One region of the Kitasatospora sp. NPDC087314 genome, then DNA from elsewhere that is predicted to be linked to it. Evidence: riboswitches for the same ligand, from Rfam matches in the RefSeq annotation. Region 1 holds a riboswitch; the other holds the start of a gene.
The links. Region 1 has a riboswitch for S-adenosylmethionine ahead of ACIO5E_RS02025 (aminotransferase class V-fold PLP-dependent enzyme). Riboswitches for the same ligand answer to the same signal wherever they lie in the genome.

Region 1 (14,522 bases):
GTACTGGCTGTACCTCTTCGGCTCGACCATCGCGGTGGCGGGCTTCCTCACCCCGAACGGTGCCGCCAACTTCGGCTGGTTCGCCTACTCCCCGCTGTCGGACGCGGTCCGCTCGCCGGGCGTCGGCGCCGACATGTGGATCATGGGTCTGGCCTTCTCCGGCTTCGGCACGATCCTCGGTGCGGTCAACTTCATCACCACGATCATCTGCATGCGCGCCCCCGGCATGACGATGTTCCGGATGTCGATCTTCGTCTGGAACGTCCTGCTGACCGCCGTGCTGGTCCTGCTGGCCTTCCCGGTCCTGGCCGCCGCGCTGTTCGCCCTGGAGGCGGACCGTAAATTCGGGGCCCACGTATTCGATCCCGCCAACGGCGGGGCGATGTTGTGGCAACACCTCTTCTGGTTCTTCGGCCACCCCGAGGTGTACATCATCGCGCTGCCGTTCTTCGGCATCGTCTCGGAGATCATCCCGGTCTTCAGCCGCAAGCCGATGTTCGGCTACTCCGGTCTGATCGCGGCCACCATCGCGATCGCCGGTCTGTCCGTGACGGTGTGGGCGCACCACATGTACGTCACCGGCCAGGTGCTGCTGCCGTTCTTCTCCTTCATGACCTTCCTGATCGCGGTCCCGACCGGTGTGAAGTTCTTCAACTGGGTCGGCACCATGTGGAAGGGCTCGCTGAGCTTCGAGACGCCGATGCTCTGGACGGTCGGCTTCCTGGTCACCTTCCTGTTCGGTGGTCTGACCGGTGTTCTGCTGGCCTCCCCGCCGATCGACTTCCACGTCTCGGACTCGTACTTCGTCGTCGCCCACTTCCACTACGTGGTCTTCGGCACCGTCGTCTTCGCGATGTTCGCCGGCTTCCACTTCTGGTGGCCGAAGATGACCGGCAAGATGCTGGACGAGCGCCTCGGCAAGATCACCTTCTGGACGCTGTTCTTCGGCTTCCACACCACCTTCCTGGTCCAGCACTGGCTCGGTGCGGAGGGCATGCCCCGCCGCTACGCCGACTACCTGGCCTCGGACGGCTTCACCACGCTGAACACCGTCTCGAGCATCGGTTCGTTCGTGCTCGGCGCCTCGATGCTGCCCTTCCTCTACAACGTGTGGAAGACCGCCAAGTACGGCGAGAAGGTCGAGGTCGACGACCCGTGGGGCTACGGCCGCTCGCTGGAGTGGGCGACCTCCTGCCCGCCGCCGCGGCACAACTTCCTCACCCTGCCCCGGATCCGCTCCGAATCCCCGGCCTTCGACCTCCACCACCCGGAGATCGCCGCGCTGGACTACCTGGAGAACCACGGTGAGCCGGCCAAGCACCTCGCCGGTGTGACCCCGGCGAAGTACGACGCCCCGAAGCTGGACAAGGGTAAGAAGGAGGGCGACGCCTGATGAAGGAACAGGGAAAGATCTTCCTCGGCCTGGCGGTCTTCGTCCTCGCGATGGCCATCACCTACGGCCTGTGGACCAACCACTCGGACCACGGGATCGAGGCGGCCGGCACCACGGCGCTCTTCCTCGCCTTCTCGCTCTGTGCCTTCATCGGGTACTACCTCGCCTTCACCGCCCGTCGGGTGGACAGCGGCGCGGGTGACAACCCCGAGGCCGAGGTCGCGGACGACTCCGGCGAGCTGGGCTTCTTCGCCCCGCACAGCTGGCAGCCGCTCTCCCTGGCGATCGGTGGCTCGCTGGCGTTCCTCGGTGTGATCTTCGGCTGGTGGCTGCTGTTCTGGTCGATCCCGATCATCCTGATCGGCCTCTTCGGCTGGGTCTTCGAGTTCTACCGGGGCGAGAACCAGAACCAGTAGGTTCCCTGGTTCCGCCGCCGACAACAGGGCCGGTCCCCCCGCACGGGGGGACCGGCCCTGTTGCTTCCCCAGGGTGACCGCCTCACTCGCCCGGGTGAACGGATGGTCGCTCGGATGTCGCTTCGCCTCACGCCGTTCATACGATCTGATCAATCATGCGAACCCTCGGAGGCGGTCATGGCCGACAGGCGTGGAATCGCAGGTATCGGCGGCATCTCGCTGACCCTCGCAGTGCTGGCCCCGCTGGCCGCCTGCTCGTCCGACAGCGACAAGGCGACCGGTCCCCACCGGATCGACGCGGCCCCGCTCGTCCATCTCTCGGCCGTGGGCAAGGTCGATCCCTCCCGGCCGGTCACGGTGACCTCGGTGCCCGGCAGCCGGCTCACCGACGTCACCGTGGTCGGCCCGGACGGCAGGGTGGTGGCCGGACAGCTCGCCGAGGACCAGCACAGCTGGCAGACCACCGGCCGGCTGAAGGCCGGCACCGACTACTCGGTGCGGATCGCCGCCGACGACGGCAAGGGCGGCCGCGGGGACACCACCGCGGGCTTCAGCACGCTCGCCGCGCAGCGGCTGCTGACCGCGAAGCTGGGACCGGACTCCTCCGGCAGTGGCGTCTACGGCGTCGGCCAGCCGCTCACCGTGCAGCTGTCCGAGGCGGTGAAGGACCCCCAGGCCCGCCAGGAGGTCGAGCGCGCCCTGACCGTCGCCTCCCAACCCGCCGTCACCGGCGCCTGGTACTGGGTGGACGACAAGAACCTGCACTTCCGCCCGGAGGAGTACTGGCCGTCCGGGGCCACCGTCTCGCTGGCCTTCGACGGCACCGGCAGCCGGATCGCGGACGGCCTCTACGGCGGCGACCGCAGCGCGCTGAGCCTGCGGATCGGCGACCGGGTCGAGTCGGTGGTCGACGCGGCCACCCACGAGCTCACCCTGCTCCGCGACGGCAAGCGGGTCCGGCGCATCCCGGTGACCACCGGCAAGCCCGGCTTCGACACCCGCAACGGCGTCAAGGTGGTGCTCGGCCAGGAGCGCTCCGTCCGGATGAACGGCGAGACGATCGGGATAGCTGCCGGCAGCTCGGAGGCCTACGACCTCGACGTGGAGTGGGCCACCCGGGTGACCTGGAGCGGCGAGTACGTCCATGCGGCGCCCTGGTCGGTGAGCTCGCAGGGCGTGGCGAACGTCAGCCACGGGTGTACCGGCATGAGCACCGACGACGCCAAGTGGTTCTACCAGAACACCAGGGTGGGGGACCTGGTGACGGTGGTGAACAGCCACGGCGCCACCATGGAGCCGTTCGGCAACGGCTTCGGGGACTGGAACGTCTCCTGGACGGACTGGGTCAAGCACGGCGCCCTGGGACAGCCCGTCAGCACCACCGTGCCGGCCTCCCAGGCCCACGCCGCCGGGATGATCCGCCCGGAGGTCTGAGCCCCCGCGGCGGGCCCGCGCAGGCCTCCTCAGGCCCCCGCGTAGGCCAGCCGCAGGGCGGTGTCCACCGCGGCCAGCGCGTCCACGTGCGAGAGCCCGAGCCGGGTCGCCCGCTCGGCGTACTCGGTGGCGGCCGCGGCGGCCAGCCGGTGCGCGGTGTCGCCGGTGGCGGCGATCAGGGTGCCGCGCCGGCCGTGGGTCTCCACCACGCCGTCCGCCTCCAGCTCCCGGTAGGCCCGGGCGACCGTCCCCGCGGCCAGCCCCAGTTCCTCGGCCAGGGCCCGGACGGTGGGCAGCCGCAGCCCGGTCGGCAGCTCGCCGGAGCGGGCCCGCTCGGCGATCTGGGCCCGGATCTGCTCGTACGGGGGAGTGGCGGCGGCGGGGTCGACGGACAACTGCACGAGGGGCTCCTGGAGGGTACGGACGGGGGACGGGAAAGCCCGAGAGCCGCCGACCAGAAGAACTCTGGTCAGCGGCCCTCGGGTGTGACGCTGTGGCGCGTACGGGATCAGTGGTGGCCGTGGCCGCTGGTGATCTCGTGGTGCTCCTCGGACGTCGGCTTGGGGATCTGGCTGCCGCCGCCGTAGAAGCCGCGGGAGAGCTTGGCCCGGGTGCGGTTGAGCAGACCGGACTTGGCGGCCACGCCGTTCTCGTCCGTCTGGGCCGGCAGCTCGACCGGCTGGATCTGCTCGTGCGCGGTGAGCTTGTACAGGTCCTTCTGCGGCAGCTGGGCGTGCACCTCGACGAACTCGCCGTGCGGCAGGCGCTTGATGACGCCCGTCTCGCGGCCGTGCAGCACCTTCTCCTTGTCCCGGCGCTGGAGGCCGAGGCACCAGCGCTTGGTGATGATGAAGGTGATGACCGGCACCGCGAAGAAGCCGACGCGGACGAAGTAGGTGATCGAGTTGATCGACAGGTGCAGGTGGGTGGCGAACAGGTCGTTGCCACCACCGACCAGCAGCACCAGGTACAGGCTGATCCAGGCGGCGCCGAGCGCGGTGCGGACCGGGGCGTTGCGCGGGCGGTCCAGGATGTGGTGCTCGCGCTTGTCGCCGGTGATCCAGCCCTCGATGAACGGGTAGACCGCGATCGAGACCAGGACCAGCGGGAAGATCATCAGCGGGATGAAGACACCCAGGTTCAGGGTGTGGCCCCACAGGCCGACCTCCCAGCCCGGCATGACACGGATCAGACCCTCGGAGAAGCCCATGTACCAGTCGGGCTGGGCGTCCGTGGAGACCTGGTCCGGGCGGTACGGGCCGTACGCCCAGATCGGGTTGATCGTGGCGATCGCCGAGATGGCGGCGATCAGGCCGAACACCAGGAAGAAGAAGCCACCGGCCTTGGCCATGTAGACCGGCATCAGCGGCATGCCGACGACGTTCTTCTCGGTCTTGCCCGGGCCCGCCCACTGGGTGTGCTTGTGGTAGAAGACCAGGATCAGGTGCGCCACCAGCAGGCCGAGCATGATGCCCGGGATCAGCAGCACGTGGATCGTGAAGAAGCGCGGCACGATGTCGTGGCCGGGGAACTCGCCCCCGAACAGGAACATCTGGACGTAGGTGCCCACCAGCGGGACGGCGAGGATCGCGCCTTCCATGAAGCGGATACCGGTGCCCGACAGCAGGTCGTCCGGCAGCGAGTAGCCGAAGAAGCCGTCGAACATGCCCAGGACCAGCAGCAGGAAGCCGAAGACCCAGTTGATCTCACGCGGCTTGCGGAACGCGCCGGTGAAGAACACGCGCATCATGTGCACGAGCATCGCGGCCACGAAGACCAGGGCGGCCCAGTGGTGGATCTGCCGGATCAGCAGACCGCCGCGGACCTCGAAGCTGATGTCGACCGTCGACGCGTACGCCTCGGACATCCCGATGCCCTTGAGCGGGACGTACGAGCCGTTGTAGACGACCTCGGCCATCGAGGGCTTGAAGAACAGCGTCAGGTAGACACCGGTCAGGATGATGATGACGAACGTGTAGAGGCAGATCTCACCCAGCATGAAGGACCAGTGGTCCGGGAAGATCTTGCGCAGGTTGGCCTTGGCGAGGGAGTAGATCCCCAGCCTGCCGTCCGTCCAGTCCGCGGCGGCTTCCCACTTGTTGGCGGGCTTGGCGCGCGTGCTGGCGGGCTTGGCGGCACCGGAGGTGGTGCTGCTCGCGCTACTCATCGAGCACGCTCCCAGTAGCTCGGGCCGACGGGCTCCTCGAAGTCGCCGGTGGCGACCAGGAAGCCCTTCTCGTCAGTGGTGATCTTCAGCTGCGGCAGCGGGTGGCCGGCCGGGCCGAAGATGACGCGCGCGCCGTCCGCCAGGTCGAAGGTCGACTGGTGGCAGGGGCAGAGCGCGTGGTGGGTCTGCTGCTCGTAGAGGCTGATCGGGCAGCCGACGTGCGTGCAGATCTTGGAGTAGGCGAGGATGCCCTCGAAGCCCTTCTCCCGGGACTTGTCGTCCTTGATGTCGTCCGGCGCGATGCGCACGAGCATCAGGGCGTCCTTGGCGATCGCCTGCTGGAAGTCCTCGTCGTGGACGTGCAGGCCCTCGGGCATGGCGAAGGTCAGCGAGCCGACGACGATGTCCTCGGCCTTCATCGGCTGGCTGGTGCTCATGTTGATGAGCTGCAGCGGCTTGACCGGGGTCGCCTCCTTCCAGCCCGTCTCCTTCAGCTTCTTCTCGGGCAGCGGGCCGAGGTCGCGGAGCAGGACCACGCCGGAGAGCGGGACCAGCGCCATCGAGCCGATGAGGGTGTTGCGGATCATCTTGCGGCGGCCGAAACCGGACTCCGCGGCACCGGTCTTGAACTGGTCGATGACGTCCGCGCGGACCTCGTCGTCAGCCTCGATCGGGTGACGCTCGGCCGGCAGCTCGACGTCCGACATCAGCGTGCGGGCCCAGTGGACCGCACCCGCGCCGATCATGAACAGCGCGACGCCCAGGGTCAGGCCGAGCGCGAAGTTCAGCGCGCTGACGTGACCGAGCGGGAAGATGTAGACGATCTTGTCCGGGTCGATGGCCACGTACGAGGCGATGAAGCCGACGGTGGCGATCATCGAGACCACGAACATCAGCGAGACCTGGCGCTCGGCCCGCTTGGCGGCCCGCTCGTCGATGTCGGTGCGGCGGGGCTCGTGAGCCGGCAGGCCCGGGTCGGCGAACGGGTCGCCGTGCTCGGCGACCTCACCGGCGGAGCCGTGTGACTCCGGAAGCTTCTCTTCTGACATGTCGTGGCTCATGACTTCTTGGCCTTGGTGGTGTGGGCGGCGACCCAGATCGCGACCGCGATGAGCGTGCCGAGACCGAAGATCCAGCCGAACAGACCCTCGGTCACCGGACCGAGGCTGCCGAGCGTGAGACCACCGGGGTTGGGCTCATCGTTGGTGGTGTGGCGGACGAAGGCCACGATCTGCTTCTTCTGCTCCTCGGGCATGGTGGTGTCCGGGAACGACGGCATCTGCTGCGGGCCGGTCTGCATGGCCTCGTAGATGTGCTTGGCGTCCACGCCCTCCAGCGACGGGGCGTACTTGCCCTTGGTCAGGGCACCGCCCTGGCCGGCGAAGTTGTGGCACTGGGCGCAGTTGGTGCGGAACAGCTCGCCACCCTTGGAGATGTCGTCCGGGTTGGTCGAGGTGTACTGCTCCTTGGTCGGCGTCACCGGGCCGGGGCCGAGCGAGGCCACGAAGGCGGCGAGCTGGTCGATCTCCGCCTGCGAGTAGATGTTCTTCTTGCGCGGCACCTGGGCGCCGGGCTGCTGGGCCGGCATGCGGCCGGTGCCGACCTGGAAGTCGACGGAGGCGGAGCCGACGCCGACCAGGCTCGGACCGTCGCTGCTGCCCTGGCCGTTCAGGCCGTGGCACGAGGAGCAGCCCACGGCGAAGAGCTTCTTGCCCTCATCGATCGCGAGCGACTGCGCGGCGACGTCGGCCTGCGCCTTGTCGGCGGGCGCGAACGCGGCGTACAGCCCCCCGGTTGCCGCCAGGGCGAGAAGTAGGACGACCAGCGCCGCCAATGGGTGGCGCCGTCGTGCGGAGAGCTTTTTCACGGAATAACCCCGGTGTCAGGATCTGGTCGACTGGTGGGTGCACCCGGCGGCCGGTCTGGCCGGCACGAGGCTGCCTGTCTAGGGCTGCGCGCGCGGTCGGTCGGTGGGAGCGTCGCCACCGGCAGAATCGGCCCGACGCCGGTGAGGGCGGGGACCGAAGCCGGTGGCCAGCGACTTGATCAGCTGGTTACTTGATCAGGTAGATGGTCGCGAACAGGCCGATCCACACGACGTCGACGAAGTGCCAGTAGTACGACACGACGATCGCGGCGGTGGCCTGCTCGTGCGTGAAGCGCTTGGCTGCGTACGTCCGTCCCAGGACCAGCAGGAAGGCGATCAGACCACCCGTCACGTGCATACCGTGGAAGCCGGTGGTCAGGTAGAACACCGTGCCGTACGGGTCGGAGGACAGCGAGAGGCCGTCCTTCTTGACCAGCTCGGTGTACTCGAAGATCTGGCCGCCGATGAAGATCGCGCCCATCACGAAGGTGATGACGAACCACGAGCGGAGCTTCTTCACGTCCCCGCGCTCGGCGGCGAACACGCCGAGCTGACAGGTCAGCGAGGAGAGCACCAGGATCGTGGTGTTGACCGAAGAGAAGGGCACATTGAGGGCGTGCGCCTTCTCGGTCCAGAACTCGGCTCCCTTGACGGAGCGGAGCGTGAAGTACATCGCGAAGAGGGCCGCGAAGAACATCAACTCGGAACTGAGCCAGACGATCGTTCCGACGCTGACCATGTTCGGCCGGTTGACCGATCCGTGCGCGTGCCCGGTTTCTACTGCTGTTGCTGTCGCCACGACGGACATTATGTCGGTCCCTTATTCCGTCTTCACGTCGGGGGGTGTCCCTCGGAGTGTCCGGTGCGTGCGGTATGCCCCCCTGAGGGGCGACGGGGTGTCCGGATGGCGGCTGAGCAGCGGCGTGTCCCTTTTCTGACGGTTCCTCGGAGGAGCCTGCGACCCCGTTGCCCAGCGTGTCGTTGCACGTCTGGCGGAGCCTCCGGCGGTAGGGCGCGGGCGCCGTGTCGGCCGTACGGGTGGACCGGGCGGGTCCGGGTGACGGGCTGTCCTCCGGGCGGGTGAGTCCCGGGCGCGGCGCCTTGAGAAGGAACGTCGGCGAGGGGGGCTCGGCGAGCGGTGATCGGGAGTAGCATCCGGATCAGGCGAACGTGGTCCGGATCACACTTGAGGGAGCAGGGCCCATGGCGTACACGACCGACGAGACGCTCACCGTCCTCGTCTACAGCGACGACCGCAACACCCGCGAGCAGGTGCTGACGGCGCTCGGCCGTCGGCCCGCCGAGGACCTTCCGGAACTGTCCTACCTGGAGTGCGCGACCACCCCCGCGGTACTGAAGGCACTGGAGAAGGGCGGCGTGGACCTCTGCATCCTGGACGGCGAGGCGGTGCCGGCCGGCGGGCTCGGGCTCGGCCGCCAGCTCAAGGACGAGATCTACGGCTGCCCGCCGGTGCTGGTGCTGATCGGACGGCCGCAGGACTCCTGGCTGGCCGCGTGGAGCCGGGCCGACGCCGCGATCTCCCGCCCGGTGGACCCGGTGGCGCTGGCCGAGGCGGTCGCCACCCTGCTGCGGGCGCGACTGGCCAAGCGGGCCCCGGTCGGCCGTTGAGCCAGGTCGCCGCAGGGCGGACGGCGCCGTCTCAGTACTAGAGAAGACGGGGTCGTGGGCACGCCGCCGGTCGATAGGCTGACTCCATCCGTACGGACGTCCCCCCGCTGCGGGGAACCCGACAACAGCTGGAGTCAGCCATGGTGAACGTGAACCCTGCGAACGGTGGTACCGACCCCGCGCAGGTGGTCCGCGCCTGGCCGGACGTCCTGGCGGCGCTGTTGAAGGGGGAGGACCTCGACCGCTCGGCCACCGCGTGGGCGATGGACCGGATCATGAGCGGCGAGGCGTCCCCCGTCCAGGTGGCCGGGTTCATGGTGGCGCTGCGGGCCAAGGGCGAGACGGTCGACGAGATCACCGGCCTGGTGGACGCGATGTACGCGCACGCCGAGCCGCTGGACATCCCCGGCCCCGCCGTGGACATCGTCGGCACCGGCGGCGACCGGGCCAAGACCGTCAACATCTCCACCATGTCGGCGATCGTCGCGGCGGCGGCCGGGGCCAAGGTGATCAAGCACGGCAACCGGGCCGCCTCCTCGGCCAGCGGCTCCTCGGACGTGCTGGAGAAGCTCGGCGTCAGCCTCGACCTGCCGGCCCGGCGGATCGCCGAGGTCGCCGAGGAGGTCGGGCTCACCTTCTGCTTCGCGGCCAAGTTCCACCCGTCGATGCGGCACGCCGCCACCGCCCGGCGCGACCTCGGGGTGCCGACCGCGTTCAACATCCTCGGTCCGCTGACCAACCCGGCCAAGGTCACCGCGCACGCGATCGGCTGCTTCGACACCCGGCTCGCCGGGCTGATCGCCGGGGTGCTCGCCCGGCGCGGCTCGACCGCCCTGGTCTTCCGGGGCGACGACGGCCTGGACGAGCTGACCATCACCACCACCTCGCGGGTGTGGATCGTGCGGGACGGGACCGTCACCGAGACCACCTTCGACCCGCGGGACGTCGGCATCGAGCTGGCCGGCATCGAGACGCTGCGCGGGGCGGACCCGGGGTACAACGCCGAGGTCGCGCGCCGGCTGCTGGCCGGTGAGCACGGGCCGGTGCGGGACGCCGTCCTGATGAACACGGCGGCGGCGCTGGTCGCGCTCGACCTGGGCGAGGCGCCGCTCGCCGAGCAGCTCGCCGCCGGCATGGCGCGGGCGGCGCAGGCCATCGACTCGGGCGCGGCGCAGGAACTGCTGCGGCGTTGGTCGGAGGCCACCAGCCGGGTGTGACGCGGTACTTGGGAGCCCGTGCCGGGACGCCGGCACGGGCTCCTCGCGTTCCCCCCCAGCCCGGTGGCGGGCGGGCGGGAGCGCCGTCCGGATGGTGGATACCTGTTTGACCACCCGCGGGACGCGACCTAGAGTCTTCGCCAGGTCATGAGTGACAGCGTCAAGCCCCAGCTTGCTGTCCGGCAACCCTCCGTCCGTGGCGGGGTGCCCTGGGTGAGGACCGGGTCGCTCGGCAAACCGTCCGCGCGGCAAGCGCGGACGCCCGACGACTAGCACTCCCGGGGTCCCACACCCCGAAGGAGTGCATTCCCATGTCCGTTTCCACCGAACTCTGCGCCCCGCTCGCCGTCCTCGGCCACGACGTCCAGGTCCCGCTCGCCAGCGGTGAGAAGGTCGGCTACGCGGCCCTCGACTACGCGGCCAGCTCCCCGGCGCTGAAGCGGGTCTGGGACGACGTCGCCGCCTACGCCCCGTACTACGGCAGCGTGCACCGCGGCGCCGGGTACCTCTCCCAGCTGTCCACCGACCTGTTCGAGCAGAGCCGCCGCACCGTCGCCGAGTTCCTCGACCTGCGCGAGGGCGACCAGGTGGTCTTCACCCGGGCCACCACCGACTCGCTCAACCTGCTCGCCGCGGCCGTCCCGGCCGGCACCCGGGTGTTCGCCTTCGAGACCGAGCACCACGCCTCGCTGCTGCCCTGGGCGCACGCCGGGCTGGACGTCAGCTACCTGAGGGCGCCGCGCTCGCACGCCGAGGCGGTCGCAGCCCTGGACGCCGCGCTCGCCGGGGCGCCCGAGGGCCCCAAGCTGCTCTGCGTCACCGGCGCCTCCAACGTGACCGGCGAGCTCTGGCCGGTCGCCGAGCTGACGGAGACCGCGCACCGGCACGGCGCCCGGGTGGTGCTGGACGCCGCCCAGCTGGCCCCGCACCACCGGGTCTCGGTGCGCGATCTGGACGTCGACTGGATCGCCTTCTCCGGCCACAAGATCTACGCGCCGTTCGGCGCCGGCGTGCTGGCCGGTCGGGCGGACTGGCTGGACGCGGCCGAGCCGTACCTGGCCGGCGGCGGCGCGACCCGGACGGTGGCCCGGGAGGCCGACGGCTCGGTGGCCGTTCAGTGGCACGGCGGCCCGGCCCGGCACGAGGCCGGTTCGCCGAACGTCATCGGCGCCTACGCGATCGCCTCGGCCTGCCGGGCGCTGAGCGAGGCGGGCTTCGACGCGCTGGAGGCCCGGGAGCGGCAGCTGATCGCCCGGCTGACGGCGGGGCTGGCGGAGATTCCGCAGGTCAAGGTGCTGAACCTGTTCGGCGCCGGGTCGGCCCGGGTGGGCGTGCTGTCCTTCGTCGTCCAGGACTGGAACAGCTCGCACTTCTCGGCCGCGCTGTCCGCCGAGTACGGCATCGGGGTCCGCGACGGCCTGTTCTGCGCGCACCCGCTGCTGCGCACCCTGCTGGGGGAGGAGGACGTGGCCCCTTCGGAGTGCGGGGCGCCCGAGCCGTCGCTGCCCGGCGAGCGCAGCCTGAACGCGATCCGGGTGAGCTTCGGGGCCGGGACCCCGGACGAGCACGTCGACCGCTTCCTGACCGCCGTCCGCGAGCTGGTCACGGACGGTGCGGCGTGGAACTACCGCAACGAGGGCGGCCGCTGCGTCGTCGACACGCGCCGGGAGGGCTGACGGGGCCGGCGGGGCTACTCGTCCAGGCCGAGGGCGAAGGCGGCCTCGAGGTCGTGCTGGGAGTAGGTGCGGAAGGCGATCTGGGTCTCGGTGTGCGCCACCCCGGGGACCTTGTTCAGCCGACCCGGGATGACCTCGGCCAGGTCGTCGTGCCGGCGCACCCGGACCATCGCCACCAGGTCGTAGCCACCGGTCACCGAGTACACCTCGCTGACGCCCTCGATGGCCGCGATGGCCTCGGCGATCTCCGGGATGCGGTCGACACTGGTCTTGATCAGGACGATGGCGGTGATCACTGTTTCGGGCTCCTTCGTGGGGTGCCGCCAGCGTATCGGGCGTCAGCCGGGTCGTCGCGGGGGGTGGCTGACCACCGTGCAGGCGTAGAGGAAGCCCGCCGAGAAGCCGATCACGTGGACCAGATAGGCGACCCCGGGCCCGGCCGAGTGGACCGACCACCACTGCAGGGCGAACCAGAGGCCGAGCACCAGCCAGGCCGGGAAGCGCAGCGGCAGGAACAGCAGCAGCGGGACGAGCGTGGTCACCCGGGAGCGCGGATGGAAGCGCAGGTAGGCGCCGAGGACGGCGGAGATCGCGCCGGAGGCGCCGATCAGCACCCGGGTGGAGTCCGCGGAGTGCGCCTCGGCGAGGGCGAAGCCGTACGTGGCCAGGCTGCCGGCGGCCAGGTAGAAGAGGGCGTACCGGGCCCGGCCCAGCCGCTGTTCGACGGTGGGGCCGAAGACGTAGAGGAAGAGCAGGTTGCCCAGCAGGTGCAGCCAGCCGGCGTGCAGGAAGAGCCCGGTGAGGACGGACAGCGCCGGGCGCTTGCCCGGGGTGGGCCTGGCCGGGCAGCCCGGGGCCGGCTCCGGGGCCTCGGCCAGCTGCTCGGCGGTCAGCGGCCGTCCGGCCAGTACCTCGGCGGGGATGACACCCCAGCGCTGCTCGTACCGCTGCTCCGCGCAGAGCCGGGTCTGGCCGGTGCCGTAGAGCGGGTTGAGCCCGGCGGCCGGGCCCAGCAGGAACACCAGGGTGTTGACCGCGATCAGGGTGTAGGTGACCACCGGGGCGGGCACGGCCGGGCGGTCGCCCCGCGCGTCGGTGTGCCCGGGGGCGGTCAGTGCCATGCGGCCAAGCATCCCTCCGGCCAGGGCGTGTGACACCGCCTTGTACGGCAGGTGGACTAGCCCTGCGGTTCCCCTGACCGGTGGCCGGGACGGTTGCCTCAGGCAATAGGCTTGGGGCGGGCATTCCCGCCTCCCGCCGCCGACGCCGGGGCTCCGGGGGGAGCGCCTAGCCCACCCAGGGACCACCCGAGAGGACCCCCGATGACCGTCCCCGCCCTGACTGCCGAGACGCGCTGGCGCTGCACCCTGTGCGGAAACCTCACCCGCTTCGACCTGACCCGCACCGCGCGGGTCACCGAGTTCCTGCACTTCGACCTGGCCGGCGAGTCCAAGGTCGAGGAGACCGAGGTGCTGAGCGAGACGGTCGAGTCGGTGCGCTGCCGCTGGTGCAACGCCGTGGACCAGGTCGAGCTGGTGGCCCGTCCGGGCGCCGAGGGCGCGGAGGCCCCCGCCGAGCAGGGTTGACGCCCGACGGTCCGGTGGACGGGTGCGCGGCGCGCCCGGCCACCGCACTGGGACAATACAGACAGGACGCACGGAGCGTGACGACAGGGGCGGCGGCCGCGGGCCGTGCCCCGTAGGACCAGGATCGGAGCCGAGGACGTGGTGGACGCAGCGAGGGAGCCCGCCGAAGCGCAGGGGCTTCAGCCCGCTGCGGACGCGCAGGCGCCGGCCGCGGACACGGCCCCGTCCGAGTCCTCGGCCCCCGGCGGGGCGGCGGACTCCGGCGAGCGCGGTGGCACCGACGGGTCGGCGGAGGCGGAGCAGGCCGTCGAGAAGCTCGACCGGCCGCTGCCCGAGGGCGTGCGCCGGCGCGTGGTCGGCCTGGCCTCGGACGCGCTCGGCGGACTGCCGCAGGGCGAGCTGCCGCAGAGCCTGCGCCAGTACGTCAAGTTCACCCCGGCCCGCCGGGCCAAGTACGCGGCCACCGCGCTGGCCGCGGCGCTGGAGGCGGAGCCGGCCTTCCGGGTGCGGATAGCGGAGCGGCTGCGGCTGGGCCAGCCGGACCTGGTGAAGGCGTTGGAGTCGGGCAGTGTCCCGGGCGCCGCCGATCCGATGGACGTCGCGGCCGCCGCCTACCTGGTGCGCTCGGCCGGTTGGAGCCGGCTGGTCGCCGAGGCCGGGGAGGAGGCCGAGCGGGCCGGTGCCGAGGGCGTGGCCGCCGAGGCCGCCCGGCTGGTGGAGAAGCTGCAGGCCGAGCTGGCCGAGCTGCGGGCGGCTGCCCGGGCGGACCTGGACCGGCAGCGTGCGGAGTCCGAGGACGTCCGCCGGGAGGCCGAGTCGCTGCGCAAGAAGGTGCGCTCGCTGGAGAGCGACACCCGCCGGGCGCAGGCCGAGACCCGGCGGCTGGCCGGGGAGCTGGAGGCCGCGAAGGCGCAGGCGGCGGCCGAGCGCGGCGCCGCGGAGACCGAGGCCCGGCGGTTGCGGCACCGGGTCGGGGAGCTGGAGACCGCCGCCGAGCAGGGCCGCCGGTCGGCCCGCGAGGGGCGCAGCGTCGAGGACATGCGGTTGCGGCTGCTGCTGGACACCGTGCTGCAGTCGGCACAGGGGCTGCAGCGGGAGCTGGCGCTGCCGGTCTCCCAGATCCGCCCGGCGGACCTG
Region 2 (14,522 bases), on a different contig from region 1:
GGCCGGCACGGCATCGGTTCCGATGCGGCAGACTGGAGGTTTGGGCGACCGCATCCGGGCCCAAGCAAACCCGCCGAAAAGGGACGCGTGTGAACGACGGACCGCTCATCGTCCAGAGCGACAAAACTCTTCTTCTGGAGATCGATCACCCCAAGGCCGCCGACTGCCGTCGCGCCATCGCGCCGTTCGCCGAGTTGGAGCGCGCGCCCGAGCACGTGCACACGTACCGGGTGACGCCGCTCGGGCTGTGGAACGCGCGGGCGGCGGGGCACGACGCCGAGCAGGTGGTGGACGCCCTGGTGACGTACTCGCGCTACCCGGTGCCGCACGCGCTGCTGGTGGACGTGGCCGACACCATGGGCCGGTACGGGCGGCTCCAGCTGCTCAAGCACCCGACGCACGGGCTGGTGCTCACCACCACCGACCGGCCGGTGCTGGAGGAGGTGCTGCGCTCCAAGAAGATCGTCCCGCTGGTCGGCGCCCGGGTGGATCCGGACACGGTGGTGGTGCACCCCTCCGAGCGCGGCCAGATCAAGCAGGTGCTGCTCAAGCTCGGCTGGCCGGCCGAGGACTTCGCCGGGTACGTGGACGGCGAGGCGCACCCGATCGAGCTGGACGAGGACGGCTGGCGGCTGCGCCCGTACCAGGCACAGGCCGTCGAGGGCTTCTGGCACGGCGGCTCGGGCGTCGTGGTGCTGCCCTGCGGCGCCGGCAAGACGCTGGTCGGCGCGGCCGCGATGGCGCACGCCAAGTCGACGACGCTGATCCTGGTCACCAACACCGTCTCGGCCCGCCAGTGGAAGCACGAGCTGGTCAAACGCACCTCGCTCACCGAGGACGAGATCGGCGAGTACAGCGGGACGCGCAAGGAGATCCGCCCGGTCACCATCGCCACCTACCAGGTGATGACCACCAAGCGGAAGGGCGTCTACGCGCACCTGGAGCTGTTCGACGCCCGCAACTGGGGCCTGGTGGTCTACGACGAGGTACACCTGCTGCCGGCGCCGGTGTTCAAGTTCACCGCCGACCTGCAGGCCCGCCGCCGCCTGGGCCTGACCGCGACGCTGGTGCGCGAGGACGGCCGCGAGGGCGACGTGTTCAGCCTGATCGGGCCCAAGCGCTTCGACGCGCCGTGGAAGGAGATCGAGGCGCAGGGCTACATCGCGCCCGCCGACTGCTGCGAGGTGCGGGTCACCCTGACCGACTCGGAGCGCCTGTCCTACGCCACCGCCGAGCCCGAGGAGCGCTACCGCTTCTGCGCCACGACGGCGACCAAGCGGCGGGTGGTGGAGGCGCTGGTGAAGAAGCACGAGAAGGACCAGACGCTGATCATCGGCCAGTACATCGACCAGCTGGACGAGCTCGGCGAGGTACTGGACGCGCCCGTGATCAAGGGCGAGACCAGCAACGCCCAGCGCGAGAAGCTGTTCGACGCGTTCCGCAACAAGGAGATCGGCGTCCTGGTGGTCTCCAAGGTCGCGAACTTCTCGATCGACCTGCCCGAGGCCACCGTGGCCATCCAGGTCTCCGGGACGTTCGGCTCCCGCCAGGAGGAGGCCCAGCGCCTGGGCCGCGTCCTGCGCCCCAAGGCGGACGGCCACTCGGCGCACTTCTACTCGGTGGTCGCCCGGGACACCGTAGACCAGGACTTCGCCGCCCACCGGCAGCGCTTCCTGGCGGAGCAGGGCTACGCGTACCGCATCATCGACGCGGACGACGTGCTGTAGTCGGGCTCACCATCCGCCGGCAGGCCGGTGAGCAGGCTCAGTACCGGACACCGTCGCGCCCGAGGAAGACCACGCGCGCGGCGGTGTCCAGGGCGATGCCGAGGTTGCGGACGGCGGTGACCAGGGGGCCCCGGCGGCGGCCACCGGGCGCGGTGACGGCGGTGGAGCCGGCGGGGGCGGTCGGGACGGTCGGGACGGACTTCTGGGTCGGCACTCGCGGCGCCGCGTGTACGGTGCTCATGTCTCCCACAGTAGGTACCGGACACGCCGGACACATCACCCCAAAGGCCGTACCCGCCGAGCCGGAGGTCGTCCTCCCGGTGTACGGAGAACCCCGAGACCTGCGGGGCTGGAACCCTGAGGCACGCGGGTCTAAGATCGTCCGTCTGCCCCCTCCCGAACCGTGGTACCTGCTGAAGTCGCGCAGGCAGCCGGGGGAGGCGCCGACCGCACGGCAACCGGTCGGCTGTACCCACTGTGAGCTCCATCGATCCGCTGCGCCCGGTTCCGGGGCAGCCGGGAAGGTTCGCTGTGCCCGCCACCCCCACCACCGACCCCCTCCAGCGCGAACGCGACCACCTGGCCGCCTCCCGGTCCGCGCTGCGGGCGATGCGCGAGGACGTCCAGTCGCTGGACCTGCGCGACGTGACCGGCACCTGGGTGTCCGCCGCCGTCCTCCAGAACCAGATCGAGGCCCGGATCGCCGCCCTCGCCGACCTCTCGCACACCCCGCTGTTCTTCGGCCGCCTGGACTACCTGCACGCGATCAGCGAGGAGCTGAGCGAAAGGGAAGGTGCCGCGCGAAGCGCGCCGGGCAAGGGCGGTGGCGGGCGACGGGCGGGCGGGGGCGAGAGCTTCTACATCGGCCGCCGGCACGTCCACGACGCCGACGGCGACCCGATGGTGATCGACTGGCGCGCGCCGGTCTCCCAGCCGTTCTACCGGGCCAGCCGCACCGAACCGCTGGACGTCGAGCGCCGCCGCCGCTTCGGCTACACCGGCGGTGAGCTCACCGCCTACGAGGACGAGCACCTCAGCGACCCGGCGGAGACGGACACCGCCTCCGCCCTGCTCGCCGCCGAGATCGAGAAGCCCCGCGTCGGCCCGATGCGCGACATCGTCGCCACCATCCAGCCCGAGCAGGACGAGATCGTCCGCTCCGACGTGACGGGCACCATCTGCGTCCAGGGCGCCCCCGGCACCGGGAAGACGGCCGTGGGCCTGCACCGCGTCGCGTACCTGCTGTACGCGCACCGCGAGCGGCTGGCCCGGACCGGCACGCTGGTGATCGGGCCGAACAACGCCTTCCTCTCCTACATCGAGCAGGTGCTCCCGGCCCTGGGCGAGTTGGACGTCGCCCAGGCCACCGTGCAGCAGCTGGTCGGGCACGTCGAGGTGCGCGGCGAGGACGACCCGCAGGCGGCCCGGCTGAAGGGCGACGCGCGGATGGCCGAGGTGCTGCGCCGGGCGGTGCGGGCGGGCATCGCGCTGCCCACCGAGCCCTGCGTGGTGGTCCGCGGCTCCCGCCGCTGGCGTGTTCCGGTGTACGAACTCGTGGAGATCATCGAGGAGTTGAAGGGCCGCGAGATCCGCTACGGCGCCGCCAGGGACGCCCTGCCGCAGCGGATCGCGCACGCCGTGCTGCTGAAGATGGAGCAGGGCGGCGAGGCCCCGGACGACCGGGTGCAGGACGCGGTGGCCCGCAACGCCGCGGTCAAGGCCATGGTCAAGGAGTGCTGGCCGGCGGTCGATCCGGCCAAGCTGGTGCTGCGGCTGCTCTCCGATCCGGAGTTCCTGGCCGCCTGCGCGGAGGGCGTGCTGACCGCGGACGAGCAGCAGGCGGTGCGCTGGCCCAAGCCGGGGCGCTCGGTGAAGACGGCCCGCTGGACGCAGGCCGACGCCGTCCTGGTCGACGAGGTGACGGACCTGGTGCAACGCACCCCCTCGCTCGGGCACGTGGTGCTGGACGAGGCGCAGGATCTCTCCCCGATGCAGTACCGCGCGGTCGGCCGCCGCTGCACCACCGGCTCGGCGACCGTCCTCGGCGACCTCGCCCAGGGCACCACCCCGTGGGCGACGGCGAGTTGGCCGGACGCGCTGCACCACCTGGGCAAGCCGGACGCCCACGTCGAGGAGCTGACCAAGGGCTTCCGGGTGCCGGAGGAGGTCATCGCGTACGCCTCCCGGCTGCTCCCGGCGATCGCCCCGGGCCTGGCCCCGGCGACCTCGGTCCGCGACGCCCCGGGCTCGCTGACGATCCGCCCCGTCGCGGACGGGGAGTCCGTGGCCGCCGTCCTCGCGGCCTGCCAGGAGGCGCTGGAGCACGAGGGCTCGACCGGGCTGATCGCCGCCGACGCCCGGATCCCGGTGCTCGCCGAGGCGCTGGCCGAGGCCGGCCTGCCGTACCTGTCCCCCGGCACCGAGACCAGCGCCGAGGCCCGGCTGACGCTCGTCCCGGCCTCGCTGGCCAAGGGTCTGGAGTACGACTACGTGGTGCTGGACGAGCCGGCCGCGGTGATCGCCGGCGAACCGGACGAGCGGACCGGCCTGCGGCGGCTGTACGTGGCGCTCACCCGGGCCGTCTCCGGCCTGACGGTGCTGCACGGCGAACCGCTGCCCGAGCAGCTGCGCCGGTAGACGGCGGGGGCCGGCCCCGCGAACGGGACCGGCCCCTCCCGGGACGCGCTCAGGCGTCGATCAGCGCCCGCCACTCGGCCACCTTGGCCGCGTCCACCGACGTCCGCCAGCCGTCGGCCCGCACCGCGCCGCCGACGTGGAAGGCGTCGAAGCCCTCGGCCCGCAGCCCCTTCAGGTGTTCGGCCCGCAGGCCGCCGCCGATCAGGATCCGCTGCCCGTACCCGGGCTCGCCCGCACGGGCCAGCTCCGCCAGCAGCACCTCGCGCCCGGCGTCGACCCCGGCGGCCGCGCCCGAGGTGAGGAAGGTGTCCAGCCCGGGCAGCGCGCCGACGGCGGCCCGCAGGGCGGCCCGGTCGGCGCTGTGGTCGATCGCCCGGTGGAAGGTCCAGCGGCAGCCGGCCACCGCCTCGGCGACGGCGGTGGTGGCGGCCAGGTCGACCGCGCCGTCGGCGCCGAGGAAGCCGAGGACGAACTCCTCGGCACCCTCGGCCCGCAGCACGGCGGCGCGGGCCGCCAGGTCGTCCAGGTCGCCGGGGGCGAAGCCGTCCCGGATCCGGAGCATGACGCGCAGCGGGATGCCGACGGCGGCCCTGATCCGGGCGAAGTCCTCGACGGACGGGGTGAGCCCGTCCGAGGCCATGTCGGTGACCAGTTCGAGCCGGTCGGCGCCGCCCGACTCGGCGGCCCGGGCATCCTGGGGCGTCAACGCGATGACTTCGAAAATTGGTCTAGACATATCAGACAGCCTGCCACATCCGACCGGCCCCGGCGAGCCCTGCGTCGTCTTCCGGTCACGCCAGGCTGCGCCCGTTCCCAGAGCCCCCGTCAGCGTCTCCGCCGACTCCGCCGACACCTCCGCCGGTCCCCCCGCCGACCCCGCCGCCGGTCCCGATCCGGCGCACGGCCTTCGCGGCCGCCACCAGGAGCAGCACCACCGGCACCGACATCAGCAGCGTCATCGAGATCCCGCCGGACGTGCGCCAGACGTTGAACAGGCCGGCGAAGGTCGTCAGCGACAGCATCGCGACCCCCACGGCCGCCGGCGCCACCCGCCCGCGCCGCGCGCTGAAGGTCAGCAGCACCGGCACGATCAGCAGCACCGCGAACCACTGGACGTCCAGCGGGAAGCTGGAGTCGTCCCAGCGCAGGAGCGCCACCAGCGCCCCGCCGCCGACCACCGAGGCCAGCACCAGCCCCGCGGCACGCCAACCGGCCCTGGGCAGCAACTCCGTCGGCGCCGCGAACAGCAACAGCGCGGCGGCTACGGCGGGCAGGGTGGTCATGCCGGTGAACCCCACCCACCAGACGTCGACGAAGCCCGGCGCCACGGCGGCCTTCGCCAGGGTGGCCAGCGCGAAGAGGGCCTGGATCCCCGCGATGACCCGCACCGCCGTCCAGCGCCCCAGCAGGGCGGCGACCCCGAGCAGCAGCGCGATCACCGGCGGCGCGATGGTCATGGCGTACGTGTTGTACGAGTGGTCCCAGGTCAGCCGCCAGGCGGCCTGGTCCGGATCGGCGACCCACGGCAGCAGCCCCGCGCCGGCCAGCGCCCCGGCGGCCATCGGCGCGGCCAGCGCGAGCACCCGCCCGCTCATCGAGGAGCCGGTCAGCCCGAGCCGCACCCGCAGCCCGTACAGGGCCAGGTCGAACACCTCGCGGGCGACGGTCGACCGGTTCGCCTCCGCCGTGGTGTCGGCGAACACCGCGGCCATCTCCTCGCCCCGCTCCCGCCGGTAGTACTCCGGGTAGAGCTGCAGCACGGCCCGCAGCGCGGCGGCCGGTGTCCCCATCGTCGGCGTGGTCATGCGAAGAACCCCCTCCTCGTGAACAGGCCCTTCGGCCCCGCCTGCATCGCCAACCGGACGTTGGCGAGCCGGCGTTCGGCCTCGGTGGCGACGGCCCGCAGCCGCTCCGCCTCGGTGGCCAGCGCGGTCCGGCCGGCGTCGGTCAGCGCGTAGCTGCGCCGCGCCCGCCCGTCCACGACCTCCTCGGCGGCGACCTCGATCAGCCCCTGCTGGAGCAGTCGGTCGAGGGCGCCGTACAGGGTGCCGGTGCGCATCTTGACGCGACCGTCGGAAATCGCGGCGATCTCCTGGATGAGGGCGTAGCCGTGTCTGGGGGCGTCCGCCAGCGCGGTGAGCAGCAGTAGCGTCGGCTCCTGCATCGAGCGTTCTGTCATACGACTACATATATCGTCAACCTACCTATAGGTCCAGTGCCCGGCCCGCCCGCCACAATGTCCCCCATGCCCACCACCGAGGACCTCACCGCCGGACCGCTCCCCGGACTGCTCGCCGAGTGGACGGCGCTGCTGCACCGCCGCGCCGCCACGACCGACCCCGAGCCGTACGGCCGCGAGCTGCTGCGCCGCTGGTCGGAGCCCCAGCGGCGCTACCACACCCCCGAGCACCTGCACGCGGTCCTGCGACACGTCGACGACCTCGCCGGGCACGCCGACGACCCGGACACCGTCCGGCTCGCCGCCTGGTTCCACGACGCCGTCTACCGGCCCGACCGCTCCGAGAACGAGGAGCGCAGCGCCGCCCTGGCCGTCCGCGCGCTGACCGCCGCCGGCCTGCCCGCCGCCCGGGTGGCCGAGGTCGAGCGGCTGGTCCTGCTCACCGTCGACCACCACCCCGAGCCGGGCGACCGCGACGGCGAGGTGCTCTGCGACGCGGACCTCGCCGTCCTCGGCGGCACCCCCGAGGCGTACGCGGCGTACGCGGCCGCCGTCCGCGCGGAGTACGCGTTCGTCCCGGAACCGGACTTCCGCGCCGGGCGCTCGGCGATCCTGCGACAGCTGCTCGCGCTCCCCGCGCTCTACCGCACCCCGGCCGCCCACGCGCGCTTCGACGCCCCCGCCCGCGCCAACCTGGCGACCGAACTCGACGGCCTCCAGGGAGCGTGTCTCGGTAACCTGCAACCCGCCTGGGTTTCGTGATGCAGCGCGCCCGGGCCGAGGCGGACCGAACTCTTCGGTCGACCACCGCATCCCGGCTGCTGGCCCAGCATGTCGGTCGGACGCCCGGCGACACCGACCGGGCAGGACCCTGACCTGCGTGTGAGAATTGGGTACTGGATCGCAGTTCGGTGTCCGAGGCCCGCCCGACGCTGCACGGGGGAGCGGGCGCGGCACCTGACGTCCCCTCCCGCTGATCCCATCGACACGCTGGGAGGCTCTCCGTGAGCGAACGTGTCAGTACGTGGCCGATGCTGGTCCATGAGGATCTGGCGCCCATGGTCGACTACGTGAACCGGGTGGTGCAGGTCGCAGGCAAGTACACCCTCGACGAGCCCTTCGAAGTCGGCTGGGGAAACATCGTCCTCGATGTCACCCCCCGGGGGCTCAGTACGCCAACCCTTCGGCAGCGAGGCGTGACCTTCTCGGTGCACTACAGCCTGCTCGACGGTGGCGTGGTCATCGAGTCCGACAATGGCTCGCGGACGGTCCCGTTGTCCAAGGGATCAGTCGCCATGTTCTATGCGTCCTTCTGCGATGCGGCGGACGAGCTCGGCATACACCGACCGCGCAGCTCGTTGATCTGCGAGATTCCGGATGCCCCGCCGCACTTCGAGGACGATCACGTCGAACGCACCTGGGACGGCGACGCGGCCCGGCTGATCTGGACAGCGTTGAACCTCGCCGCTGACGGGCTCGAGGCGTGGCAGGCCCCCTTCCTGGGATACCGCCCCCGGGTCGGTGTGATGTGGGGCGGCTTCGACCTGTCCGCCACGCGTTACCGGGCGCAGCCCACCGTGCCGACGCCCCACCAGCCGCCGTTCATGCAGAACGCCCAGCTCGACGCGTACGTGTCGGTGGGATTCTCCTTCGGGGATGCCCAGGCGCCGGACGTCGGCATGTACGCGTACATCTGGCCCCAGCCGGACGGTCTCGGGGGCCGGTCCTGGGGTGTTGAGGGCGCCGCCTGGCATCCCGACGCCGGTCTGGTTCGTCTGCCGTGGGCCAAGCTCAGGGAGACAGCGGACCCGCACCAGGGCATTGTGGCGTTCGGTGACGCCGTCTACGATGCCGCCGTCGAGACGGCGGGCTGGCCGTCCGACCTCGTAGGCCCCCGCGTCGAGGGTTGGTACATGAGCAAAACCCGCCCGCGCTCGTCCGGTACCAGCACGGCCGACTCAGGTCGGGATTCCTGACTCGGAGGACTACTAGGCCAGCTTCCCCACCGGCGCCACCACCGCGCCCTGCTTGCCGCACACCCAGTGCGGCTCCGGCCCCAGCTCCGGCTCCACGCTCAGCGCGTGCGGGTCACCGTCGGCCGCGCACTCGGCGCACAGCGGCCAGCGCCCGTACGCCTCCAGCAGCGCGTCCTGGACGTCCTGGGCGACGAGCCCGAGCACGTAGTCGGTGCCGTCCGGCCACTGCTCCAGCCACCAGCGCCGGTGCGTCACGGCCTGCTCCACCAGCGACACCACGGTGGCCTCCGCCACGTCCCGGGCGGTCAGGTCGGCCAGGATCAGTGCCCGGGCGTTGTGCAGAGCGGTCTCGATGTCGTCAGCAGCCATCCGTCCATTCTCCCAAACACACGAAGGCTCCCGAACGCGCGAAGGCTCCCGAACGCCGCGAGGGCGGCCTCCCCGTCGGGGAGACCGCCCTCGCGAACGATCCGAACCGTCCGATCCCAGCGGGATCAGAAGTCCATGTCACCGCCCGGCATGCCGCCGCCGGCGGCCGCGGCGGCCTTCTCCGGCTTGTCGGCGATGACGGCCTCGGTGGTGAGGAACAGCGCCGCGATGGAGGCGGCGTTCTGCAGCGCGGAGCGGGTGACCTTGGCCGGGTCGATGATGCCCGCGGCGACCAGGTCGACGTACTCGTTGGTGGCGGCGTTCAGGCCGTGACCGGCGGGGAGGTTGCGCACCTTCTCCACCACGACGCCACCCTCCAGGCCGGCGTTGGTCGCGATCTGCTTGATCGGGGCCTCCAGCGCGACCTTGACGATGTTGGCACCGGTGGCCTCGTCGCCGTCCAGCTCCAGCTTGTCGAAGGCGACACCGGCCTGCAGCAGCGCGACGCCACCACCGGCGACGATGCCCTCCTCGACGGCGGCCTTGGCGTTGCGGACGGCGTCCTCGATGCGGTGCTTGCGCTCCTTGAGCTCCACCTCGGTGGCCGCGCCGGCCTTGATGACGGCCACGCCGCCGGCCAGCTTGGCGAGGCGCTCCTGGAGCTTCTCGCGGTCGTAGTCCGAGTCGCTGTTCTCGATCTCGGCGCGGATCTGGTTCACGCGACCGGCGACCTGGTCGGCGTCACCGGCACCATCGATGATGGTGGTCTCGTCCTTGGTGATGACCACCTTGCGGGCGCGGCCCAGCAGGTCGATGCCGGCGTTCTCCAGCTTGAGGCCGACCTCCTCGGAGATCACGGTGCCACCGGTGAGGATGGCGATGTCGCCGAGCATGGCCTTGCGGCGGTCGCCGAAGCCCGGGGCCTTGACGGCGACGGACTTGAACGTGCCGCGGATCTTGTTCACGACCAGGGTCGACAGGGCCTCGCCCTCGACGTCCTCGGCGATGATGACCAGCGACTTGCCGCTCTGCATGACCTTCTCCAGCAGCGGCAGCAGGTCCTTGACCGAGCCGATCTTGGAGTTGGCGATGAGGATGTACGGGTCCTCGAAGGACGCCTCCATCCGCTCCAGGTCGGTGGCGAAGTAGGCGGAGATGTAGCCCTTGTCGAAGCGCATGCCCTCGGTGAGCTCAAGCTCCAGGCCGAAGGTGTTGCTCTCCTCGACGGTGATGACGCCTTCCTTGCCGACCTTGTCCATGGCCTCGGCGATGAGCTCGCCGATCTGGGTGTCGGCGGCCGAGATGGAGGCGGTGGAGGCGATCTGCTCCTTGGTCTCCACGTCCTTGGCCTGGGCCAGCAGCTGGTCGGAGACGGCGGCGACGGCCTTCTCGATGCCGCGCTTCAGGGCCATCGGGTTGGCGCCGGCGGCGACGTTGCGCAGACCCTCGCGAACCAGGGCCTGGGCCAGCACGGTGGCGGTGGTGGTGCCGTCACCCGCGACGTCGTCGGTCTTCTTGGCGACCTCCTTGACGAGCTCCGCGCCGATCTTCTCGTAGGGGTCCTCGAGCTCGATCTCCTTGGCGATGGAGACACCGTCGTTGGTGATCGTGGGGGCGCCCCACTTCTTCTCCAGCACGACGTTGCGACCCTTGGGGCCGAGCGTGACCTTCACTGCGTCGGCGAGCTGGTTCATGCCACGCTCAAGGCCGCGGCGAGCTTCCTCATCAAAGGCGATGATCTTGGCCATCAGAAGTGGTCCTCCGGGACACGGTCGACTGCTCGGACCAAGGGGTGCCCGCGACGGACGGCCCTGGTGTGCGGGGGTCCTTTCCCCTACCGCTCCCGGGGGCCTCACCGACCCGGTCCGCTGTCACTCTCACGCTGTGAGTGCTAACGCCAATGATTAGCACTCCGGGTGGTCGAGTGCAAGCCCAATCGCGATCCCGCGAGCCGCCGGGCACGCCCCCGCCGGGCCCCGCAACTCCCCGCCGGGGAACGCCGACGGGCCCGTACGACGCGTGTCGTACGGGCCCGCCGAGAAGCGAGTGGTCACCAGCCGTGGGCCGTGCCGAGCTCCTGGAGGAGAAGGAAGGTCAGACCGCCGCGCGGACCATGTCCGCCTGCGGGCCCTTCTGTCCCTGGGAGATCTCGAACTCGACCCGCTGGCCCTCCTCGAGGGTGCGGTAGCCGTCCATCTGGATCGCGCTGTAGTGGACGAAGACGTCCGCACCACCGTCGACCGCGATGAAGCCGTAGCCCTTCTCCGCGTTGAACCACTTGACGGTGCCCTGAGCCATTCCGAACTCCCCTAGTGCTGTGCTGGCCCTTCACGCGCCCGCAGGTCGCGGGCCCGGGTCTGGTTTGAAGGCCGGCCCGGGGAACCCCCCCTGGGCGCAGCCGTGCACGCCGCAATCCTCCGCGAGGGCGCCTGACGGCGCCCCGTGAGCGGGTGATTACGTCGACCGCGGCTGAATGTATCCGGATCGACGCCCTCTGCAACAGGGTCAGCTGCGGGGAATTCCGGCACCACACCAAAGGACAGGACGGGCCAAACCGGGAGGAATTCGGCATTTCACGCCGGACATAGCGGACGGATTACAACAAATCCCCGCGGGAATTCTGACATCTGCCTGACATGTTTCACGGTCCCGCACCCGGTCGGTCTCAACGGCCGGTCCCAGCAGCCGGTCCCAGCAGCCGGACGAACTCCGGCGATTCACGGGCGGGGATGAGGGGAAGCCCTGTTCCCAACCGAGCCACACTCTACTCCGACTCGACCCCGAAATATTCCCGCCGAAATGCGACCGGCCGCCCGCGCGCACGGAGAACGCAATTCCGTACGCGGGACGGCCGGTCGAAACCAGGGCCTGTCCGGTCGGCGCGGGCGGGCGCCGCCGGGGCGGGGGTCGCGGCTCAGCAGCCGCCGGCCACCGCCGGGATGATCGAGACGCTGGCGCCGTCCGTGATGCCGGTCGCGAGGCCCTCGGCGAAGCGCACGTCGTCGTCGTTCACGTAGACGTTGACGAAGCGGCGCAGCTTGCCGGCGTCGTCCAGGATGCGGGCCGAGATGCCCGCGTGGTTCTTCTCCAGGTCGGCGATGACCTCGCCCAGGGTGGCGCCCTCGGCGGCCACCTCGGCGGCGCCGCCGGTGTAGGTGCGCAGGATGGTGGGGATACGGACGTTGGCGCTCATGGCTCTCCTAGCGGGTGCGACCCAGCGGGGTGGGGGGTTCAGGCGGACGCGAGACCGGCGTCGCGGAAGGACGCCAGCGTCGGGCGGATCACGGCGGTCATCCCGGAGTCGGCCACGGCGTCCAGGGTCTTCAGGCCGTCGCCGGTGTTGATCGCGACGGTCTCCTTGGCCGGATCCAGCTGGCCGGTCTCGACCAGCTTCTTCAGCACACCGACGGTCACCCCGCCCGCGGTCTCGGCGAAGATGCCCTCGGTCCGGGCCAGCAGCCGGATCGCGTCCACCACCTCGGCGTCGGTGACGTCCTCGACCGCGCCGCCGGTGCGCCGGGCGATGTCCAGCACGTACGGGCCGTCCGCCGGGTTGCCGATCGCCAGCGACTTGGCGATGGTGTCCGGCTTGACCGGGCGGATCACGTCCTGGCCGGCCTTGAAGGCGGCCGACACCGGCGAGCACCCCGCCGCCTGGGCGCCGAAGACCTTGTACGGCCGGTCCTCGACCAGGCCGAGCTTGATCAGCTCCTGCAGCCCCTTGTCGATCTTGGTCAGCTGGGAGCCGGAGGCGATCGGGATGACGATCTGCTCCGGCAGCCGCCAGCCGAGCTGCTCGCAGATCTCGTAGGCCAGCGTCTTGGAGCCCTCGCCGTAGTACGGGCGCAGGTTGACGTTGACGAAGCCCCAGCCCTCGCCGGCCGGGTCGCCGATCAGCTCCGAGCAGAAGCGGTTCACGTCGTCGTAGTTGCCCTCGATGCCGACCAGCTCGCCGCCGTACACCCCGGCCATGACGACCTTGCCCTGCTCCAGGTCGTGCGGGATGAACACGCAGGACTTGAAACCGGCCCGGGCGGCCGCCGCGCCGACCGCGCCGGCCAGGTTGCCGGTGGAGGAGCAGGAGAGCGTCGTGAAGTCGAACGCCCGCGCGGCCTCGATGGCGCAGGCCACCACGCGGTCCTTGAACGAGTGGGTCGGGTTGCCCGAGTCGTCCTTGATGTGCAGCTGGGCGGTGAAGCCGAGCTCGCGGCCCAGGTTGTCCGCCTTGACCAGCGGGGTCCAACCCGGGTTCAGGTTCGGCTTGGTGGCGACGTCGGCCGGGACGGGCAGCAGCGGCGCGTAGCGCCAGATCGAGGACGGACCGGCCTCGATCCGCCGGCGCAGCGCCTCGGCGTCCTCGCCACCGAACTCGTACGCGATCTCCAGCGGGCCGAAGCACTCCAGGCAGGCGAAGCTCGGACCGAGCGGGAAGCGGGTGCCGCACTCGCGACAGGACAGCGCGGCGGCGGGGCCGAGGTCAACGGAAGCGGGTGCGACGGTGTCGATAGCCATGATGGCGGAGGCCTCTCTCCTCATCTTCCCCGTGGCACGGTCGCGCCACAGGCCGGAATTGGCACCTGTCCCGCGGGGGGCCTGTCGACGGACAGCCGCGCGAGAAGGTTGCCGGGACGTCAACGGGCCGTTCCCTCAGTCCCTCTGGATGAGCTTGTGAAGTTGTGGTGGCGCTGAACGGCGACCCCGATGTGCAAAGGTCCGACCGCTGTACGAAGACTGTATCCGAAGGCGTCAACCCCGAAAGGGATCGTCCGCCACGCGAGATGGCGCGTCCCACCCGACCCCGCCGAGGAGAGTCCCGTGCCCGCCGAACCGACCCCCGCGCTGCTCCCCCAGGCGGCGTCCTGGCTGCGCCGCCGCTCGTGGAGCGCGGCCGACCGGCCGGTGCACGCCCTCCTGGAGGCCAAGCGCCGGACCGGCCAGACGGTCAGCGTGGTGCTGCCCGCGCTGGACGAGGAGGCCACCGTCGGCGACATCGTCCGCACCATCCGCCGCGAGCTGATGGAGCGCCTCCCGCTGGTCGACGAACTCGTCGTGGTCGACTCCGGCTCGGCCGACGCCACCGCCGCCGTCGCCGCCGGGGCCGGCGCCCGGGTGGAGCACCGCGACGCGATCCTGCCCCGGCTGCCCGCCGCCCCGGGCAAGGGCGAGGTGCTCTGGCGCTCGCTGCTGGTCACCCGCGGCGACATCGTCTGCTTCGTCGACGCCGACCTGCGCGAGTTCGACCCGACCTTCGTCTCCGGCATCCTCGGCCCGCTGCTCACCGAACCGGACATCCAGCTGGTCAAGGCCATGTACGACCGGCCGCTCGAAGTGTCGGTCGGCGGCTCCGGCGCGGGCGACGGCGCGGTCGTCCCGTCCGGCGGCGGCCGGGTCACCGAACTGGTGGCCCGCCCGCTGCTCAACCTGCACTGGCCGGAACTCGCCGGTTTCGTCCAGCCGCTCGGCGGCGAGTACGCGGCCCGCCGCGCGCTGCTCGAACGACTCCCCTTCCCCACCGGCTACGGCGTCGAACTCGGCCTGCTGGTCGACGCGTTGGAGACGGTCGGGCTGGACGCCCTGGCCCAGGTGGACGTCGGCGTCCGGCACCACCGGCACCAGGACGGCCAGGCCCTCGGC

Region 2: linked by a shared signal. The riboswitch ahead of thrC (threonine synthase) and the one ahead of ACIO5E_RS02025 (aminotransferase class V-fold PLP-dependent enzyme) in region 1 are both predicted to bind S-adenosylmethionine.

Annotation. Positions count from the first base shown of each region.
Region 1 is NZ_JBIUYE010000001.1:434,949-449,470, forward strand. Features, by position in the region: gene ctaD (cytochrome c oxidase subunit I) at 1-1,393, shown strand, start outside; gene ACIO5E_RS01980 (cytochrome c oxidase subunit 4) at 1,393-1,809, shown strand; gene ACIO5E_RS01985 (Ig-like domain-containing protein) at 1,987-3,243, shown strand; gene ACIO5E_RS01990 (GntR family transcriptional regulator) at 3,273-3,644, opposite strand; gene ACIO5E_RS01995 (ubiquinol-cytochrome c reductase cytochrome b subunit) at 3,752-5,410, opposite strand; gene ACIO5E_RS02000 (Rieske 2Fe-2S domain-containing protein) at 5,407-6,459, opposite strand; gene ACIO5E_RS02005 (c-type cytochrome) at 6,468-7,277, opposite strand; gene ACIO5E_RS02010 (heme-copper oxidase subunit III) at 7,465-8,085, opposite strand; gene ACIO5E_RS02015 (hypothetical protein) at 8,481-8,906, shown strand; gene trpD (anthranilate phosphoribosyltransferase) at 9,047-10,123, shown strand; SAM riboswitch class IV at 10,267-10,384, shown strand; gene ACIO5E_RS02025 (aminotransferase class V-fold PLP-dependent enzyme) at 10,435-11,799, shown strand; gene ACIO5E_RS02030 (Lrp/AsnC ligand binding domain-containing protein) at 11,814-12,095, opposite strand; gene ACIO5E_RS02035 (rhomboid family intramembrane serine protease) at 12,138-12,920, opposite strand; gene ACIO5E_RS02040 (hypothetical protein) at 13,122-13,385, shown strand; gene ACIO5E_RS02045 (NYN domain-containing protein) at 13,524-14,522, shown strand, end outside.
Region 2 is NZ_JBIUYE010000015.1:237,679-252,200, forward strand. Features, by position in the region: gene ACIO5E_RS30595 (DNA repair helicase XPB) at 90-1,727, shown strand; gene ACIO5E_RS30600 (hypothetical protein) at 1,765-1,968, opposite strand; gene ACIO5E_RS30605 (HelD family protein) at 2,337-4,364, shown strand; gene ACIO5E_RS30610 (copper homeostasis protein CutC) at 4,414-5,100, opposite strand; gene ACIO5E_RS30615 (hypothetical protein) at 5,156-6,169, opposite strand; gene ACIO5E_RS30620 (PadR family transcriptional regulator) at 6,166-6,543, opposite strand; gene ACIO5E_RS30625 (hypothetical protein) at 6,610-7,305, shown strand; gene ACIO5E_RS30630 (DUF5996 family protein) at 7,548-8,519, shown strand; gene ACIO5E_RS30635 (hypothetical protein) at 8,532-8,888, opposite strand; gene groL (chaperonin GroEL) at 9,014-10,636, opposite strand; gene ACIO5E_RS30645 (cold-shock protein) at 10,983-11,186, opposite strand; gene ACIO5E_RS30650 (MoaD/ThiS family protein) at 11,803-12,081, opposite strand; gene thrC (threonine synthase) at 12,120-13,400, opposite strand; SAM riboswitch class I at 13,418-13,555, opposite strand; gene ACIO5E_RS30660 (glucosyl-3-phosphoglycerate synthase) at 13,728-14,522, shown strand, end outside.